Regions from separate parts of the Methylobacterium flocculans genome, predicted to be linked through region 3. Evidence: predicted binding sites of a transcription regulator. Region 3 holds the regulator's gene; each other region holds the start of a gene.
The links. Region 3 encodes PhoB, which activates phosphate uptake and scavenging genes when phosphate is short. Its sites were predicted from a motif close to TGTCATNNANCTGTCAT; they were not measured.

Region 1: ppk2 (polyphosphate kinase 2) is a predicted target of PhoB. The motif match lies at 3,408-3,424, and genes of this name have one in related genera.
Region 2: OF380_RS24800 (alkaline phosphatase) is a predicted target of PhoB. The motif match lies at 2,742-2,758, and genes of this name have one in related genera.

The regions. Positions count from the first base shown of each region.
Region 1 covers NZ_CP107532.1:2,136,112-2,141,158, forward strand. The annotation lists gene minC (septum site-determining protein MinC) at 1-368, shown strand, start outside; gene OF380_RS09845 (DMT family transporter) at 549-1,499, shown strand; gene OF380_RS09850 (enoyl-CoA hydratase/isomerase family protein) at 1,582-2,376, opposite strand; gene ppk2 (polyphosphate kinase 2) at 2,451-3,368, opposite strand; gene OF380_RS09860 (TFIIS helical bundle-like domain containing protein) at 3,546-3,674, shown strand; gene OF380_RS09865 (ABC-F family ATP-binding cassette domain-containing protein) at 3,693-5,047, opposite strand, start outside.
Region 2 covers NZ_CP107532.1:5,174,994-5,180,040, forward strand. The annotation lists gene OF380_RS24800 (alkaline phosphatase) at 1-2,658, opposite strand, end outside; gene OF380_RS24805 (DUF1013 domain-containing protein) at 2,920-3,630, opposite strand; gene OF380_RS24810 (ribose-phosphate pyrophosphokinase) at 3,846-4,790, opposite strand; gene OF380_RS24815 (DUF4170 domain-containing protein) at 4,926-5,047, opposite strand, start outside.
Region 3 covers NZ_CP107532.1:2,366,000-2,371,046, reverse strand. The annotation lists gene OF380_RS10970 (MFS transporter) at 23-1,417, shown strand; gene OF380_RS10965 (SDR family NAD(P)-dependent oxidoreductase) at 1,517-2,320, shown strand; gene phoB (phosphate regulon transcriptional regulator PhoB) at 2,410-3,108, opposite strand; gene phoU (phosphate signaling complex protein PhoU) at 3,136-3,861, opposite strand; gene pstB (phosphate ABC transporter ATP-binding protein PstB) at 3,961-4,779, opposite strand; gene pstA (phosphate ABC transporter permease PstA) at 4,835-5,047, opposite strand, start outside.

The DNA of each region.
Region 1 (5,047 bases), 230 kb from region 3:
CCCCGGACGCGCCCGTCGTGCCGGCGGCGCCCGCCCCGTTCCGCTCCCTCATCCTCGACGCGCCGGTGCGCTCCGGCCAGACCATCCTCCACCTCGAAGGGGACATCACCGTGATGGGCTCGGTGGCGTCCGGCGCCGAGGTGATCGCGGGCGGCTCGCTCCACGTCTACGGGGCGCTGCGCGGCCGCGCGATCGCGGGGGCGGCCGGCAACCCGGAGGCGCGCATCACCTGCCGGAGGTTCGAGCCCGAGCTCATCGCCATCGACGGCCTCTACCGCACCGCCGACGACCTCGGCCCCGTGCAGCGCGGGTTGCCGGCGCAGGTCCGGCTGGAGGGCGACGCCATCAAGGTGGCGGCGTTGGAATAGCGGCTTCGCGGAGAACGGGTCGGCGACGAAGACGCGTCTCGGAGGGGACAGGAGTCGTCCCGCCTGCGCAATTGAAAATTGTGGTGCAAGGAACGGGATGCGCGCCCTGGTGGCGTGGCATAGGCGTGGACACGCGCAAGCCGAAAGGACAGCCCCGTGCCAGCCCCTGTGAATCGCACCATGTCGGCTACCGAATCGGCGATGCTGCTCGCCCTCTCCATCCTCTGGGGTGGATCGTTCTTCTTCACGGGCATCGCCCTTCAGGCGCTGCCTCCCGTCACCCTCGTCGTTCTGCGTGTCGGCTTGGCGGCGCTCATCCTGAACCTGAGCTTGCCCCTCGCAGGATTGCGCCCGCCCCGCGAAGTCCGGGTCTGGGCGGCATTCCTCGCCATGGGGCTCCTGAACAACGTGGTTCCCTTCTGCCTCATCGTCTGGGGGCAAACACAGATCGCCTCCGGACTTGCGGCCATCCTGAACGCCACGACGCCGCTCTTCGCCGTTGCCGTAGCCCACCTGCTGACCGCCGATGAGCGGATGACCGGGAACCGGCTTGCGGGCGTTCTCGTGGGCTTCGTCGGCGTCGCCGTGATGATCGGACCCGTCGTGCTCGCGGGGCTGGGCGCGAACGTGCTGGCGCAGCTGGCCGTCCTCGTCGCGGCGCTGTCCTACGCGGTCGCGGGGGTGTTCGGCCGGCGCTTCAGGGCGATGGGCGTGGCGCCGATGGCGACGGCGGCCGGGCAGGTCACGGCCTCCACACTGCTGCTGCTGCCGGTGGCGATCATCGTGGATCGGCCATGGACGCTCCCCGTGCCGGGCCTGCCCGTCTGGGGTGCGGTGCTCGGGATCGCGGTCTTGTCCACCGCGCTGGCTTACGTGCTGTACTTCCGCATCCTGGCGACGGCTGGTGCGACGAACCTCTCGCTGGTCACCTTTCTCATCCCGATCTCGGCCATCATGCTGGGCACCCTCGTCCTGGGCGAGCACCTCGATCCCAGGCACTACCTCGGTATGGCCCTCGTCGGCTGCGGCCTCGCGGCCATCGATGGGCGGCTTCTGCGCTTCGTCAGACCGCCGCGACCGGGTCCTTCCCGCCCCGATGCCCCCGAGATCCATCAGGGGCAGGACATCTGACCGGTCGAGCCGTCAGGTCTGGAGATGGGAAGACGCCATCGGAGTTCGGTTCGTGCCGACAGCAGGTCCCGACCCCAGGCGGCTACCGCCCCGTCCACACGGGCGGGCGCTTGGCCAGGAACGCCTCCATGCCCTCGCGAAAGTCCGCGCTGGTGTAGCAGAGGCGGATGAGGTCGTCGCCGGGGCGGGTCTCGCCCTCGGCGTCCTCGCCCTGGAGGCGGCGGAGCCCCTCCTTCGTCGCCCGCAGGGTGAGGGGGGCGTGGCCCGCCACCAGGGTCGCGAGGTCCGTGGCACGCTGTGCGAGGGCCTGCGGATCCTCGACCACGTCGCCGACGAAGCCGATGGCCAGCGCCTCCTCGGCCCCGATGAGGCGGGCGGTGAAGATCATATCCTTGACCCGCGCCGGGCCGATCAGGTTCGAGAGCCGGCGCAGATTGCCCAGCGACAGGCAATTGCCGAGCGTCCGGGCGATGGGAAAGCCGATCCTGGCGTCGCGGGTGGCGATACGCAGGTCGCAGGCCGCCGCGATGGCCGCGCCGCCGCCGGTGCAGGCGCCGGCGATCGCCGCGATGGTCGGAACGGACAGGCGTTCCAGGGCGCCCATCACCAGGTCCATGAAGCGCTCGTAGTCGATCGCGTCCTGCCCGGAGGTAAAGCCGCGGAACTGGGCGATGTCCGTGCCCGCCGCGAAGGCCCTGTCGCCCGCTCCGGTGATGATCAGCGCCTTGATATCCGCATCGGCCTCGATGCGCGCGCAGGTGTCGATCAGCCCCTGGTACATGCCGAAGGTCAGCGCGTTGCGCGCCTGCGGCCGGTTGAGGGTGACGCGGCCGATGCCGTCCTCGGCCGCGTACAGGATCTCGTCGGTGCTGGTCATCGGGTCCCGGCGTCTCGCATGGGCGGATCGAACCCGCCCATGTCGCCCATCGCAGCCAGCCCCGGCAAGGCGGCTCAGAACACCGAGGGTACGAACATCTCGGCCGGCACGGGATGGCGGGTGTAGTCGTCGTGGCGCTCGCGGTCCGGCAGGTGCACGGGCGGGTGCTCGACGTCGCCGTAGGGGATCTGCGTCAGGAGGTGGCTGATGCAGTTGAGGCGGGCGCGCTTCTTGTCCACCGCCTCGACCACCCACCACGGCGCCTCCGGGATGTGGGTGCGGGCCAGCATGTCTTCCTTGGCCTTCGTGTAGTCCTCCCAGCGGCGGCGGGACTGCACGTCCATCGGCGAGAGCTTCCACTGCTTCAGCGGATCGTGGATGCGCATGTTGAAGCGGAAGGCCTGCTCGTCGTCGGTGATCGAGAACCAGTACTTCAGCACGATGATCCCGGAGCGGGTCAGCATGCGCTCGAACTCGGGCACGGAGCGGAAGAACTCCTCGACCTCGTCGGGCGAGCAGAAGCCCATCACGCGCTCGACGCCGGCGCGGTTGTACCAGGAGCGGTCGAACAGCACGATCTCGCCGCCGGCCGGCAGGTGCGTGACGTAGCGCTGGAAGTACCATTGCGTGCGCTCGCGCTCGCTCGGGGCCGGCAGCGCGGCCACGCGGCAGACGCGCGGGTTGAGGCGCTGGGTGATGCGCTTGATGACGCCGCCCTTGCCCGCCGAATCGCGGCCCTCGAAGATCACGACGACGCGCAGCTTCTGCGCCTGGACCCAGTCCTGGAGCCGCACCAGTTCGTGCTGGAGGCGGAAGAGTTCGCGGAAATAGACCTTGCGGTCGAGGCCCGCCGGACGCGCGGGCTGGCCGAGTTCGTCGGCCAGGCGTTCGAGGCGCTCGTCCTCCATCTCGAGTTCGAGTTCCTCGTCGAAATCGTCCGCGACCTCCCGGCGGATGGCCTCGACCTCCGCTGCCCGCTGCGCGCTGTCCATCTCGTGATCCACCCCGTGCCGAACGTCCGGCGGGCTTAGATCACCGTTTCATGACAGCCTTGATACGGCAGGGACCCGATACCGCAGGGATCCGGGAACGCGACCGGCTCCCGACGTGTTGATGGTCAAGCTGCGCCATTTCTCCACTTGGCGCCCCACACGAACGAGGGTCATCCCATGAGCCTGATCGGACGCATCGTCACCAAGCTCCTCGGCAACGAGGACCGTCCCGTCGTGCGCGACGAGCGCAACTACGAGTCCGGCACCCCGCTCGGCCGTCTCGTGACCAAGATCCTGCGCAAGTAGAGCGATCGGCCGGGCGGTTCAGGCCGCCCGGCGCTTGGACTTCTTCTCGCGCCCCTGCCCGGGGGCGCGCTGGCCGGCGCGGGCCCGGTCGAGGACGAATTTCGCGTAATCGTCCATGTCGCCGGAGAACGGCTTGACCGTGTTGTCGGCCGCGAGCCACAGGCGGTCGGCCACGAGTTCCATCAGCGAACGATCGTGGGTGATGAGGATGACCGCTCCGCCGTAGTCGTTCAGCGCATCGAGCAGGGCTCTGCGGCTGTCGATGTCGAGGTGGTTGGTCGGCTCGTCGAGGATGAGCAGGTGCGGTGCCTGCATCGCCACGAGGTTGAGGAGCAGGCGTGCCCGCTCGCCGCCCGAGAGCGCATCCACCGTCGTCTCCTGCTTGTCGAAGGGAAGGCCGAAGCTCGCGAGCTTGGCGCGCCGCGCCGATTCGCTGTCATCGGGCCGCTCGCGCCGGATGATGGCGAGCGGCGTGTCCTTCGGGTCCAGCGCCTCGATCTGATGCTGGTGGAACCAGCCGACCTGGACCCGTCCCTCCCGCACCATCCGGCCGTCCCGCACCTGCAGCGCGCCCGCCGCCATCTTGGCGAAGGTCGACTTGCCGGCGCCGTTGACGCCGAGCAGCCCGATGCGGTCGTCCACGTCGAGGGTGAGGTTGAGGTCACGCAGCACCGGCGCATCGTCGCCGTAGGCGATGGTGGCGTCGGTCAGGTGCATCAGCGGCGGCGCCAGGGGGCGCTTCGGCGAGGGCAGGTGGAACGGGGCCACGTGCTCCTCGATCGTGGTGGCGATCGGCTCCAGCTTGGCGAGGCGCTTGACGCGGGACTGCGCCTGCGCGGCCTTCGAGGCCTTGGCCTTGAAGCGGTCGATGAAGCTCTGGAGATGCGCCCGCTCTGCCTCCTGCTTCTGCTTCGTGGACGCCTGCAGGCGGGCCTTCTCCGCCCGGCGCTTCTCGAAATCGTCGTAGCCGCCCGTATAGAGTTCCAGCTTCTCGCCGGCCACGTGCAGGATCGCGTCGACCGAGTTGTTCAGCAATTCGCGGTCGTGGCTGATGATCAGGGCCGAATGCGGGTAGCGCTTGAGCCGGGCCTCCAGCCACAGGGCGCCTTCCAGGTCGAGGTAGTTGGTCGGCTCGTCGAGGAGCAGCATGTCGGGCTCGGCGAAGAGCGCGGCGGCGAGTGCCACGCGCATGCGCCAGCCGCCCGAGAACTCCGCCATCGGCCGGGTCAGGTCCTCCACCGAGAAGCCGAGGCCCGCCAGGATCTCGCCCGCCCGCGCCGGCGCACGGTCGGCGTCGATCTCGATGAGGCGGGCGTAGATCTCGCCCATGCGCTCGGGGGCGGCGGTCTCGAGTTCGGCGTTCAGGGACTCCC
Region 2 (5,047 bases), 2.8 Mb from region 3:
GAGGTAGTGCTCCAGCGGGTTCAGCCCGGCGTCCCGCACGTCCGTGTGGCGGGCGAGATAGAACTCGTTGTCGAAGCGCGCGCCCGGGTCGCGGCCCTCCTTGAAGCCGGACTGCTGGTACTGGGTGAGCGCCTCGGCCCCGGACTTCACCACGTCGGCGTTCACGCCGAGATAGCCCTTGGTGGAGAAGAAGGCGTTGGGGTCGCGGCCCTCGGCGGCACCGTAGGCGGCGTAGTGCGCATCCGCATCCTGGCCGGCGGCGAGCACATCCCGGTTGGTCAGGAGGTAGTACAGGTCGTCGACCAGGGGGTTGCCGTCCGCCGTGTCGATCATGCGATCGCTGAACTGGAACTGCTCGATGCCGATCAGGGTATCGGTACCGTCGGCCCCGGAGATGGTGACGAATCCGTTCGCATCCCGGCCGAGCGCGACGGAGCCGACGGTCCCGGTGAAGATCACCCGGTCCACCCCGTCTCCGCCGACGATCCGGTCGTTGCCCGCACCGCCGATGAAGCTGTCCGTGCCGCCCGCCCCGTTGAGGGTGTCGTTGCCGGCGCCTCCCACGAGGAAGTCCGCGGCGCTGCCGCCCGTCACGGTGTCGTTGCCCTGGCCGGCATTGACGTAGTGGCTCTGATCCACACGGCCGCTGAGCGGTACGAGGGTGTCGTTGCCCGAGGTGCCGAGCGCCACGACCCGGAAGCCGTCTCCGCGCTGCGTTCCCGCGACGAGGTCGCGCACGTCGAAGGTGAGGCCATCGGTCGTCGCCACGAAGGCGAGGCCCTCGTCGTCGATGCGGGTGACGGCGCCGGTGAGCGTGTCCCCCGCGCCTTCGGCCTGAAGCCGCACGGCGAGGCCGCCATCCTGGTTCGCGCCGGTCAGCCCGTCATTGGCCGTGCCGTTGCCGACCTCGGCCGAGGTGAAGGTGAGGCGCACTTGGCCCGCCGCCGCCGCCGAGACCTCGACGCGGTCGCTGCCCTCGCCGAGGTCGATCCGGTCGGTACCGTCGGTGCTGACGTTGAACAGGGCGGTGTCGTTGCCCGCGCCGCCCGAGAGGGCATCGTCGCCGAGGCCGCCATGCATGACGTCGTTGCCGAGGCCGCCGACCAGGGTGTCGTTGCCGCCGCGACCGTCGATGACGTCGTTGCCGGCGAGCCCGTCCAGGGTCTCGCCCACCTCCGAGCCGATCAGGTTGTCGTTGCCGGTGGTCACCGGCGTCGCGCCGAGGCGGGCCTGGGCCAGCAGGTAATCGCCGAGTTCGGCCTCATCGGTGAAGGCGCGGCCGCTGCCGAGGGCCTGGCCCCGGGCGTCGGTGAAGGCGTCGGTCTGGTCGGCCAGCTGCGTCAGCTGGGCCGAACCCGCGCCGGCGGCGAAGAGCGGGATGACCTGGTTCGAGTGATTGGTCGAGAAGAACAGGCCCTCCGGCACACCGTCGCCGTTCCGGTCGGGCTGGACCGCCTGGTAGGGGATCGTGGCGCCCTCGGGGCCGAAGAACAGGTGGTCGTGGTCGGCCGTGACGATGAGCAGCGTGTCCTCGAAGGTCGCCTTGCTGGTGGGCGCGTTGATGTAGTCGACGACCGACTTCACGGCGTTGTTGAAGTCGATGTATTCCTCGATCATCCGGCCGCGATTGTTCGCGTGCATCGCCCGGTCGACGGCGCCGCCCTCGATCATCAGGTAGAGGCCGTCAGGATCGGCGTTGAGCTTGTTGAGCGCGGCCAGCGACAGTTCGGAGAGCGTCGCGGAGGATTCGAGCCGCGGCACGCTGAACGGGATCTCGGTGGTGTTGGCGGCGGCCGCGCCCGAGCGGTTGAAGTTGTTGCTGGTGAAGGCCTTCGAGATCATCGCGAGGCGCTCGGAGGTCGGGGCGCCGGTGGCCGCCGCCTGGATCGCGGCGCGGTCCTGAAGCAGGTTCCAGGTCGCGCCGTCCTGCGACTGGTAGCTGTCGGCCTTGAGGCCGTTCCAGAGGTCGGCGCCGATCCAGGTGTAGTCGGCAGTGGTCCGGAGGCGGCCGTTGTCGTCATAATCCGGATTGCCGGTGCCGGCGATCACGTCGAGGGTGCCGGCCCCGAACATCTCCTGGGCGATCTGGTTGGCGTTGGAGCGCGCGATGTTGTGCGCGCCGCCCGTCGCCGAGGGGGTCGCGTCGCTGAACTGCACCGTGGTGACGACGCCGGTGGCCTTGCCCTGCTGCTTGGCGAGCTCGGCGATCGAGAACAGTTCCGCGCCGTTGCCGTCCACGTCGATGGCGTTGTTGTAGGTCTTGTCGCCCGTGGCGATGGACGAGGCGGTGTTGCCCGAATCCGGATAGGTGCTGCGGTTCCACTCGTAGCCCGCGAAGGCGCGGGGCTGGCCGTTCGGATCGAGGCCCGAGACGGGGGTGAAGTCGTAGTTCTTGGCCGGGTCGTAGACCACGGCCGGGTTCTGGGCGAGCCCGGTTTCGCCGGGCACGGGGGTCGTGCGGTTGTCGAGGGGATAGACCGACTGCGCCGTGGCGGTGAAGCTCGCCCCGTCGGCGATCAGCACCTTGCCGGCGGCGCCCGCGCGCGCATCGCCGTCCGCGAGGCCCTTCAGGTAGAGCCGGGTGGCTTCCAGGGTGTTGTACCCCGCGCCATCGGCGATCATCACGATGACGTTCTTGACGGAGCCCGCATTGGCCATGTCGACGCTTCCCTCTCCCACAGCGCGGATGCCGGTCGGGTTCGCCGCCGGATGCCGAGTTCCGTGGAGTTATTCGCAAGCGTGCGACGGCCGGATGACTGCGGAGACAAAGAGAAACATTTTGAACGCGGGAAGCGAACACGGTTTCGTGTGCACGGCCCCGATCCGCGATCCGGCGGGGATCGGGTGGCCTGAACGCGAAAGCCCCGCTGCCTGCGGGGCCGCGGGGCTCGATGGCGAGGTCGTCCGTGCCGAGGACCGTCAGTCCTCGTCGTGGTCCTTGGTGCTGCGCATGCCCTTGAGCTTGGCGAACACCGAATCGGCGTTGAGCCGCTCGTCGCGGGCGCTGCGGTGGTGCTCGTCGGCCTCCGTGTAGTCCGTGGCCGTCGAGACCTCGGTGGGCAGGAGCGTCGCGCCGCCATCCACCGGCATGTTGGCCGGGCGGTCCTTGGCCGAGCGCTGGACCTCGAAGTCGAGGTCGATCTGCGTGCACAGGCCGAGCGTCACCGGATCCATCGGCTGGAGCGAGCCCGAGTTCCAGTGGGTGCGCTCGCGGATCTGCTGGATCGTCGACTTGGTGGTGCCGACCAGCCGGATGATCTGCGCGTCCTTCAGCTCGGGATGGTTGCGCAGCAGCCAGAGAATGGCGTTCGGTCGGTCCTGGCGGCGCGAGAGGGGGGTGTAGCGCGGACCCTTGGTGGTGCGCTTGACCTCGGGCAGCTTCACCTTGGAAACCGCGACCTTGAGCTTGTAGGCCGGGCTCTTCTGCGCCTTCTCGATCTCGTCACGGGTGAGCTGGCCCGTGGTGATCGGGTCGAGCCCCTTGATACCGGCGGCGACCTCGCCGTCGGCGATGCCCTTCACTTCGAGGGGGTGCAGCTTGCAGAAATCGGCGATCTGCTCGAAGGCCAGCGAGGTGTTCTCCACCAGCCACACGGCGGTGGCTTTCGGCATCAGCGGGCCTTGCGACATCGGGTAACTCCAACAGGTACGTGCGGGACGGGTCCGGGGCGCCGCCGACAGGGCGTCGCTCGCTCCGGCCTGAAGAGGGGCCGGCAGCATCCCGTCTCAACGCTGCAATAGGGAAGCGCCGTCTATACAGGTTCCGATGGGGTCTGCGCAATTGCGATCCGCCCGCGTCGGCGCGGGATCGCGTCGCCGGCCCGGGAGAGACCCCGGGCCGCGCCTCAGGCGAAGAGGCTGGAGACGCTCGATTCCGTCGCGGTCCGGCCAATCGCCTCGCCGAGCAGCGGCGCGATGGTGGCGACCCGGATGTTGCGGGCGAGCTTGACGGCCTGGGTCGGCTGGATGGAATCGGTGATGACCAGTTCCTTCATCCGGGAGGCGGCGATGCGCGAGACCGCCCCGCCGGAGAGCACCCCGTGCGTGATGTAGGCCGAGACGTCCTTGGCGCCGGCGTTGAGCAGGGCTTCGGCCGCGTTCACCAGGGTGCCGCCGGAATCCACGATGTCGTCGACGAGGATGCAGGAGCGGCCCTCGACTTCGCCGATGATGTTCATCACCTCCGACTCGCCGGGGCGCTCGCGGCGCTTGTCCACGATGGCGAGCGTGGCGTCGATGCGCTTGGCGATGGCGCGGGCGCGCACCACGCCGCCGACGTCCGGGGAGACCACCATCCAGTCCTTGGGGTCGAGCCGTTCCTTGATGTCGCGCACCATCACGGGGGCGGCGAAGAGGTTGTCGGTCGGGATGTCGAAGAAGCCCTGGATCTGCCCGGCATGCAGGTCGAGGGTCATGACGCGGTCGGCGCCCGCCTCGGTGATGAGGTTGGCCACCAGCTTGGCCGAGATCGGCGTGCGGCCGGAAGTGCGCCGGTCCTGGCGAGCATAGCCGAAATACGGGATCACGGCGGTGATGCGCCGCGCCGAGGAGCGCCGCGCCGCGTCGATCATGATGAGCAGTTCCATCAGGTGATCGTTGGCCGGGAAGGAGGTCGACTGGACGATGAAGACGTCCTCGCCGCGCACGTTCTCCTGCAACTCGACGAAAATTTCCATGTCGGCGAAGCGCCGGACCATGCATTTGGCCAGCGGCAATTCGAGGTAGGCCGCGATGGCTTCGGCCAGGGGGCGGCTGGCGTTGCCGGCGATGATCTTGATCGAGGACTTCATGCCGAGGTTTTCATCTCGCGATCCTTGAGGTCCGTCCCGTCAACGGTCAACAGGCCTGCCCGCTGCGGGGGTCCATTACAGCCGCGTGACGGTCCCCACAATGCCTTCACCTAAGTTATAGTTATCCTGCACCGATCAGGGCTCGAGCAGGCGGTGCAGATGCACGATGAAGTAGCGCGTCTGCGCGCTGTCGACCGTGGATTGTGCCTTGGACTTCCACGCCGTCTGCGCCGAGGCGTAGTCCGGGAAGATTCCGA
Region 3 (5,047 bases):
GCGGCGTCCCAGGGGTCCATGCATGACCGACGATTCCCCGAAGCCCGTCCCGCCACCCGCGATGGACGGATTGCCGGTGCGGGAGCGCATGCTGGCGCTGCTGGCGATCGGGCTCGCCATGACCATGGCGGTGCTCGACGGGGCCATCGTCAACGTGGCCCTGCCGGTCATGGCCAAGGATCTGGGGGTGGAGCCCTCGGCCGCGATCTTCGTGACCAACAGCTTCCAGATCGCCGTGACCGCCTCCCTGCTGCCGCTGGCCTCGCTCGGGGACATCCTGGGCTATCGCCGGGTCTACCTCACGGGTCTGGTCCTGTTCACGCTGGCGTCCCTGGCCTGCGCCGTCGCGCCCTCCCTCGACTGGCTGGTGGCCGCGCGGATCGCGCAGGGACTGGGCGCCGCCGGCGTCATGAGCGTCAACATCGCGCTGGTGCGCTTCATCTACCCGCACCGGCTGATCGGGCGGGGGGTCGGCAACGTCGCCCTGGTGGTGGCGATGGCCTCGGCGGCCGGGCCGACGGTGGCGGCCGGCATCCTCTCCGTGGCGAGCTGGCCCTGGCTGTTCCTCGTCAACCTGCCCGTGGGGCTCATCGCCCTGACGGTCGGCGCGCGCACCCTGCCGGTGACGCCCCGGAGCGGGGGCCGCTTCGATGTCCGCAGCGCGCTCCTCAACGCCCTGACCTTCGGCCTCCTCATCATCGGCGTCGACGGCCTCGGCGATCCGGCCACGCGGGGCCTGGCGCTGGCGGAGATCGGCGCGGCGCTCGCCGTCGGCACGGTCTTCGTCTGGACGCAGACGCGTCTCGCCCGCCCGCTCCTGCCCGTGGACCTCCTGCGGATTCCCGCCTTCGCCCTCTCGATGGCGACCTCCATCGCCGCGTTCGGAGCGCAGATGATGGCCTACGTCGCCCTGCCCTTCTATTTCCAGGACGTGCTGCGCCTCTCCGAGACGCAGACCGGCTTCCTGATGACGCCCTGGCCCATCGCCATCGCGCTGACGGCGCCGATCTCGGGGCGCCTCGCCGACCGCTACGCGCCGGGGCTGCTCGGCGGCCTCGGCCTCGCCCTGATGGCCACGGGGCTCGCCGCCATCGCGCTGTTGCCGGAGGGCGCCTCGCACCTCGACATCGGCTGGCGCCTGACCCTGTGCGGCCTCGGCTTCGGTCTGTTCCAATCCCCCAACAACAAGGTCATCATCACGAGCGCGCCCCGCGACCGCAGCGGCGGGGCGAGCGGCATGCAATCGACCGCCCGCCTCACCGGCCAGTCCTTCGGGGCCGCCCTGGTGGCGGTGATCTTCGGCCTGCACCAGGGGGCGCCCCCCGCCGGGCCGGTCTCCGCCACCCTGTGGTGCGCCGTGGGGCTCGCCGCCTTCGGCGCGGTGGCGAGCGTGCTGCGGCGCCAGCCGGAGGGGTGACGGCGGAGCGCGCAGGCTTTGCGCCGGAGGCATGACCGCCGATCGCACCAACGGTCGCGCCGGGCGTTGACCCGGCAATTCCCACGCGAGGACGAGTCCATGAACATCGACCTGTCGGGCCGGCGCGCCCTCGTCACCGGCTCCACGGGCGGCATCGGCTACGCCATCGCGAGGGCGCTCGCAGAGATGGGCGCCACCGTGGCGATCAACGGGCGCACGCAGGACCGGGTCCGCGACGCCATCGACCGCCTCAAGCGCGAGACGGGCCATGCGGGCTTCATCGGCGCGCCGGGCGACGTGGCCAACCCGGACGGCACCGCCCGCGTGGTCGCGGGCCTGCCGGACATCGACATCCTGGTGAACAACACGGGCATCTTCGAGCCGAAACCCTTCTTCGAGATCCCGGACGAGGATTGGCACCGCTTCTTCGAGACCAACGTGATGAGCGGGGTGCGCCTGTCGCGTGCCTATACGCCCGGCATGGTCCAGCGCGGCTGGGGCCGCGTGGTCTTCATCTCCAGCGAATCGGGCGTGAACATCCCGGTGGAGATGGTGCATTACGGCATGACGAAGACGGCCCAACTCGCCGTCGCGCGCGGCCTCGCCGAGACGGTCGCGGGCAGCGGCGTCACCGTGAACAGCGTCCTGCCCGGGCCGACCCTCTCGGAGGGCGTCGCCGATTTCATGCGGAGCATGGCGCCGGCATCGGGAGGCGGCGAGGTCGATCTCGACGCGGCGGGCCGGGCCTTCGTGGCCGAACACCGCCCGACCTCGCTGATCGGGCGGCTCGCCACCGTCGAGGAGGTGGCCAGCATGGTGGCCTACGTCTGCAGCCCGGCCGCCAGCGCCACCAGCGGCGCGGCCCTGCGGGTCGATGGCGGCACGGTGCGCAGCATCGTCTGAACGCGGACGGGCCCGATGCCGGACTTTTTCCGCGCACGCGGGATCAGGGTCCGGCCGCGGGGGTCAACGCCAGCCGGAAATGTTGCCGCCTACTCCCCCTCGAACATCTCGTCGAAGGAGTAGCCCGAGCCGCGTACGGTGCGGATCGGGTCGCTCTGGCGCGGGCGGTTCAGCGCCTTGCGCAGGCGGCCCACATGGACGTCCACGGTGCGTTCGTCGATGTAGACGTCGTGGCCCCAGACCCCGTCGAGGAGTTGCTCGCGGGAGAAGACCCGGCCGGGGCTCTGCATCAGGAATTCGAGGAGCTTGAACTCGGTGGGTCCGAGATGGATCTCCCGGCCCTCGCGACGGATGCGGTGGCTGACCCGGTCGAGCTCGATGTCGCCCGCCACCAGCAGGTTGGCCACGTGCGCGGGCTTCGCCCGGCGCAGCAGCGCGCGCACGCGGGCGAGCAGTTCCGGCACCGAGAACGGCTTGACGATGTAGTCGTCCGCCCCCGTGCCGAGGCCCCGGATGCGGTCGCCCTCCTCGCCCCGGGCGGTGAGCATGATCACCGGCAGGCGCTCGGTCTCGCGCCGCGCCCGGATGCGCCGGCACAGTTCGATGCCGGAGAGGGCCGGCAGCATCCAGTCGAGGAGGACGAGGTCGGGCACCTGCTCCTGCAGGCGCAGGTCGGCCTCGTCGCCCCGCGCGGCCGAGTCGACGATGAAGCCCTCGGCCTCGAGGTTGTAGCGGAGGAGGAGGGTCAGGGCCTCCTCGTCCTCGACGATCAGGATACGCGTACTCATCCGTGTGCTTTCCGTGCGGCGCGATCCTCAGACCGCGCCGGGCATCTCCACCGTCGCGTAGTTGGAGGCGTCGTTCTTCGGACGCTCCCGCTCCGCCAGCAGGTTCTCGCCGGTGACGAGGTAGTGGATCGTCTCGGCGATGTTGGTGGTGTGGTCGCCGATGCGCTCGATGTTCTTGGCCACGAACAGGAGGTGCGTGCAGAACGAGATGTTGCGCGGATCCTCCATCATGTAGGTCAGGAGCTCGCGGAACAGCGAGTTGTAGAGCGCGTCGATGGCGTCGTCCCGCTCCCACACGTCGAGCGCCGCCTTGGTGTCGCGGCCCGCATAGGCGTCGAGCACGTCCTTGAGCTGCTCCTGCACCAGGTCGCTCATGTGCTGGACGCCGATGACGATCTTCTGCGGCTGGATCTGGTCGGCGATCGCCACCACGCGCTTGGCGATGTTCTTGGCGAGATCGCCGATGCGCTCGATGTCGTTCGAGACGCGGATGGCCGTGACCGTCTCGCGCAGGTCGATCGCCAGGGGCTGGCGCCGGGCGATGAGCAGGATCGCCCGCTCCTCGATCTCGCGCTGGAGGATATCGAGGCGCACGTCGGCGCCGATCACCGCCTGGGCGAGGACGGCGTCCCGGCGCACCAGGGCCTGGCTCGCTTCCGCCATCATCTTCTCGGCGATGCCGCCCATCTCGGAGATCGAGCGGCGCAGATTTTCAAGGTCCGTGTCGTAGGACTTGACGATGTGGTCGGACATGGGGGTCGCACTCCGCGATCGGGCCCGCCTGTCCGGGGGCCGCCAGGGCGATGGGGTCGGGCGCGGACCGGGGAAAGGTCCGCCACGGGCCGCCGTGGATCAGCCGAACCGGCCGGTGATGTAGTCCTGGGTCTGGCGCTTCTCCGGGTTCATGAAGATGCGCGTGGTCGGGCCGAACTCCACGAGTTCGCCGAGATACATGAAGGCGGTGAACTGCGAGATGCGCGCGGCCTGCTGCATGTTGTGCGTCACGATGACGATCGTGAATTCGGAGCGCAACTGCTCGATCAGCTCCTCGATGCGGCCCGTCGAGATCGGGTCGAGGGCCGAGGTCGGCTCGTCGAACAGGATGACCTCGGGGCGCTGGGCCACGGTGCGGGCGATGCAGAGGCGCTGCTGCTGACCGCCGGACAGGCCCATGCCGGACTGCTTGAGCTTGTCCTTGACCTCGTCCCAGAGGGCGGCCTTGCGCAGGGATTCCTCGACGCGGACGTCGAGGTCGGCCTTGGGCAGCTTCTCGTAGAGGCGCAGGCCGAAGGCGACGTTGTCGTAGATCGACATCGGGAAGGGCGTCGGCTTCTGGAACACCATGCCGATACGCGAGCGCAACTCGTTCAGGTCGACCTTGGCATCGAGGACGTTCTGGCCGTCGAGGAGGATCTCGCCTTCCGCGCGCTGCTCCGGATAGAGGCTGTAGATCCGGTTGAAGGTGCGCAGAAGGGTCGACTTCCCGCAGCCCGACGGGCCGATCAGCGCCGTGACCTGGCGATCGTGGAAGTTGAGGTTGACCGACTTCAGGCCGTGGAAGCTGCCGTAGTAGAAGTTCAGGTCCCTGACGGCGATGCGGACCGGGGAATTCTCGTCGGCCTTGTGGCGTCCGGTGAGCTGCGCTTGGGTGATCGCGGGGGCGGCGTTCATCGGTTCGGCATCCTGTCGATCGAAGATGGGAGAGGGCAAGGCGGCGCGCTGAGGGTCAGCGCGACCGATCGGTCTTGATGACGAAGCGGGCCACGACCGACAGGGCGAGGATCGTGATGGTGATGAGGAGGGCGCCGGCCCAGGCGAGCTGCTGCCAGTTCGGGTAGGGCGAGAGCGCGAACTGGTAGATCATCACCGGAAGGTTCGGGATGCCGCCCATGAGGTCGGCGCGGAACCAGCTGTTGTTGTTGAGCGCGGTGAACAGCAG